2 regions of the Burkholderia sp. 10_S31 genome follow, and region 1 is predicted to be linked to the other one. Evidence: riboswitches for the same ligand, from Rfam matches in the RefSeq annotation. Region 1 holds a riboswitch; the other holds the start of a gene.
What was found. A riboswitch is a leader RNA that binds a small molecule or an ion and turns the genes downstream of it on or off. The one in region 1 is predicted to bind cobalamin.
Positions count from the first base shown of each region.

Region 2: another riboswitch for cobalamin. It lies ahead of cobG (precorrin-3B synthase); the one in region 1 lies ahead of AC1Z3W_RS32550 (FecCD family ABC transporter permease).

Region 1 covers NZ_JBXOWK010000003.1:2,672,227-2,674,405, reverse strand. The annotation lists gene AC1Z3W_RS32555 (hypothetical protein) at 1-328, opposite strand, end outside; cobalamin riboswitch at 505-761, shown strand; gene AC1Z3W_RS32550 (FecCD family ABC transporter permease) at 1,194-2,179, shown strand, end outside.
Region 2 covers NZ_JBXOWK010000003.1:1,579,111-1,581,289, forward strand. The annotation lists gene cobG (precorrin-3B synthase) at 1-1,349, opposite strand, end outside; cobalamin riboswitch at 1,456-1,646, opposite strand; gene AC1Z3W_RS27365 (bifunctional cobalt-precorrin-7 (C(5))-methyltransferase/cobalt-precorrin-6B (C(15))-methyltransferase) at 1,851-2,179, shown strand, end outside.

The DNA of each region.
Region 1 (2,179 bases):
CCGCGTCGTCGCTATCCGTGCGCGCCTGCGCATCCAGCAGGTCGAGCTGGTTGTCGGTTTGCTCCGCATTCTTCGTGCGCGGCAGCTTTTCGAGAATCGCGTTCAGTTTGACCTGGGCGTCGTCGATCTTCGCCGACAGCGTGTCGCGCTCGGCCGCGAGCGCATTGCGTTCGTCGCGCAGTTGCGCAAGTTCCGCGCGGACCGCGTCCGCTTCCGCGCGCATTTGCGCGACCTGCTCCTCGAGCGCGAGCCGTTCCGAGTGATAGCGCTTGTTCAGCGAGATCAGACGGCCAATATTTTGAGATAAAGTTTCGAGTTCGTTGAGCATCTGCTGCGTCCTCTAAAGACCCAGCATTTTAGCGCGGAATAACGCGCATTCCGACATCTGTAACGTTTCCAGTCGTAACACCCCGGCTTCTTGCCGCGAATACACGGCTCCGGCGTGTTCGCGGCGCGCGCCAGGCACGCGTTCGGCCGCTTTCTTGACGCTCGCGCGGCCGGCTCCTAAACTGGCGCCGCCTCGGTGCTCGCGCGTGCGTCGCGCGGTTAAACGGGAAGCAGGCCGCGCGCTCCGCCCGGAGATCGCCAACCTGCGCTGCCCCCGCAACGGTAAGCGGCCGCGTCGCGTGACGCAGGCCGGCTCGGGCGCGTTTCGCGTGCAGGTAGGTCGCACGCGGGCGCGGGCCACTGCGCGTGACACGCGCGGGAAGGCGAGCCGGTACGCCGCCAGCCCGGATACCGGCCGAGGCGAGGAGCCAGCACGGCTTCATGACGCGCGGCCTGCGGGGAAGCGGGGCGCGCAGTGCTTCACGGGACTTGTCTTCGATGCTGACCCCAATCGTCCGCACGGCATTCGGCGCACGCCGCGGCGTACCGCTTGCCGCCGTCGCGCAGGCCGCGGCGGACGCCGATTCGTCCGGGATCGGCGCCGACGCTCGTCGTCACCACGCCGATCGACCCGATGCGGCACCTTCCACTATATTGCGCAGAACGCCGGTCGCGCGAAGGTGCGGCCCGGCGGATCGCGGCCGTTGCATGCCGGTATGGCCGGCGTGCGGCGCAACAACCCGTTCGACAAGGATAACGAGCTTGCGTATGCCTACAACGCGCCGAAGCGCGACGCCCGTGCCGCGCTCGGTCGGCAACAGTGGTCAGCCGACCTGTCGCGCGTCATGCGCGATGCCGTACGCCGCATGAGCGCCGCGCGTGCCGCCGCGATCTGGGCCGTGCTTGCGGCCGTGGTCGCGCTGCTGTTCGTCGCGTCGCTGTCGATCGGCAGCGTGCCGATGTCGCCGTGGCAGGCGCTCGCGTCGCTCGTGCCGCACGGCGGCGACGCGCTGTTCGCCGACATCGTGCGCACGCTGCGGCTGCCGCGCGCGCTCGCGGGTTTCGCCTGCGGCGCGCTGCTCGCGCTCGCCGGTGCGCTGCTGCAGGTGCTGCTGCGCAATCCGCTCGCGGAGCCGTACGTGCTCGGCGTGTCGGGCGGCGCGGCGGGCTTCGCGCTCGTCGCGATGATCGCGGGCGCCGCGTGGTGGCTCGTCGATGCGTCCGCGTTCGCCGGCTCGCTCGCGTCGGTCGCGCTCGTGCTCGGGCTGGCTCGCCGCGAGCTGTGGCGCGGCGATTCGCGCGATGCGTCGCCGCGGCTGCTGCTCACCGGTGTCGTGATCGCGGCCGGGTGGGGCGCGCTCGTCACGCTGCTGCTGTCGCTCGCGCCCGATGCGCGGCTGCGCGGCATCATCTTCTGGCTGACGGGCGACCTGAACGGCGTGACGGCGCCCTGGTTCGCATGGGGTGCGCTGCTGGTGGCCGCCTGCGTCGCGCTGCCGGCCGCGCCGCAACTCAACGTGCTGCTGCGCGGCGACGCGACTGCACATGCGCTTGGCGTGCCGGTCGCGAGACTGCGCATGCGGATCTACCTCGTCGCGTCGCTGGCCGCCGCGGCCGCGGTGACGACGGCCGGCACGATCGGCTTCGTCGGCCTCGTCGTGCCGCACGCGCTGCGGCTCGCATTCGGCAACGACCAGCGCATGCTGCTGCCCGCCGCGATGCTCGCGGGCGGCGGCGGCGTGATGGCGGCGGACCTGCTCGCGCGCACCGCGATCGCACCCGCGCAATTGCCGGTCGGCGTGATGACTGCGTTGATCGGCGTGCCGGTGTTCCTGTGGATGTTGCTGAGGAG
Region 2 (2,179 bases), 1.1 Mb from region 1:
TCCTGGCTGTGCCGCGCGCCCGTCAGTCGGGCCGCGGCCTGGTCAATCGTCAGATGGCGCGCGAGCGGGGCGCCGAGGCCCGCGGCGGCGTCGCGCCGGTAAAGGTCGTAGCGTGCGGGCGCGACCGCGACGAGCGTGTGCGTCGCGGGGTGCGGCAGCGCGCAGTGGCGCTCGCAGCCGGTCAGGTGCACGTCGACCGGATGGCCGACGCGCGCGGCCAGCGCGAGCGCATCGTGTTTCGTATCGGCGCGCGACTTCGCGCAGCCCGCGCTGCCGGTGCAGGCAACCAGCGCCGCCAGCGGGTCGGATGCCGTGCATACCAGGCCGAGCGACGCGAGCGCATCGAGCACGGCCGGCGCGCGCTCATGCCGTATGCCATGCACGAACACGCCTTGCCACGGGGTCATCGACAGCGTGCCGTCGCCTTCGGCTTCGGTCAGTGCCGCGAGTCGCTCCAGTTGCGTCGCGTCGAGCCGGCCGAGCACGCACTGCGCGCCGACGCTGCAGTACGCCGCGTCGAGCGACGGCCGCGCGCCGAAACGCAACGCGGCATCCGCCGGCTTGCGCCGCCAGCCGGCCAGTGCCGGATCGGCCTCGAGCGGGAAGGGTACGTAGTGCTGCGCGCGCGCGCGCAACGCGCGTTCGCCGCCGGTCGCGAGCCATGCGCGCATCCGCGTGACGTCGGCCGGCGCAAGATCGAGGAACGCGAGCAGCAACGCACGCACGAGCGCGACGGCCTGGTCCGGCGCCACGTCGAACGACGCGGGCGAATCGTCGGACGAGACCGGCGGACAGCCGGCCAGGCCCGCGGCGATGCGGACCGCGCCGTCGCCGCGGCGCCGCGCGGCGAGCCAGATGTCGTGCGGATGATCGAGCGCCGCGACCGATTCGCCGCCGTCGAGCTGGATCGAGAATTTCGGCGACAGCTCGCCGCGGCGCGGCGCGTGCGTCAGCATGTCGAGCAACGGAAGCGCGAGTGCGCGGCTGTCGAGCAGCGCGGCGGGATCGAGCCCGGCGAGCGGGCTGAGCATCACATTGCGGACGTCGTCGCTCGCGGCGAGCGCGGCCGTATCGGCGGTGGCGTCCGCAGTTGCATCGACGGGTGGGCCGAGACCCGCGTCGAGCAACGCACGCGTCAGCGCGTCGGCCGCGCCGTCGCGAATGCCGCGCAGCTGGAGATTCGCGCGATTGGTTGCGTCGATCGTGCCGGAGCCGTACACGCGCGCGGCGGCGGCGATCGCGCGCGCCTGGCGGGCCTCGAGCCGGCCGCCCGGCAGCTTGATCCGGCACAGTCCGCCGTCGGCGGCCGCGACGACGCGCACGAGCCCCGGGCAAGCCGACGGGCGCACGACGGGTGACGCAGGAATCGAAACGGGGGCGGAACTCACGGGATACCGGGACAGTGTCGCGCCGCGGCCAACGCATCGGTACACCCCGCCCGACGCCGACTGGCACGCACGCACTTTCAGGCCGGCAGGTCTCCTGGCTGACAGGTCGGCGCCGGCTCCCGGCCTTCCCGGTGAAACCAGTGGCATGAGGGGGAGATCGGCTCGCTGTCTACAGTTGCGGGGGCAGCCACAGCGGCGCGAGGCGCGCCCTGTGTTCCCTCTTCGGCCCCGAAGGGCACCGGCGAACGAACGGCCGTAGGATACCCGATTTCACGGTCGCTTCGCGACCGCCGGGCGCGTGCCGCGATCGCAGCGAAACGCGGCCCGGCGCCGGCGGGTCAGCAGATGAAACGCGCGGTGGAACACGGTACCATGCCGACTTTCGCAACGCGGACGGCCGCGCCGGCGCCTTCTCGGCCGCCGTGCGGCGACTCGATGAAATCGGACGATGGGGAAGGGTGCATGACGGCGTGGCTGACGGTAGTGGGCATCGGCGACGACGGCTACGCGGGGCTCGGACGCAGCGCGCGGCGCGCGCTGCTCGAGGCGACGCGGGTCGTCGGCGCGAAGCGGCACCTCGACATGCTGCCCGCGCGGCTGCCGGCCGCACGCGAAGCGTGGCCGTCGCCGTTCGACCTGTCGGGCCTGCTCGCGCGGCGCGGCACGCCCGTCTGCGTGCTCGCCAGCGGCGACCCGATGCTGTTCGGCGTGGGCGCCACGCTCGCGCGCGAACTCTCCCCCGACGAATGGCGCGTGCTACCCGCCCCGTCGTCGCTGTCGCTGGCGGCCGC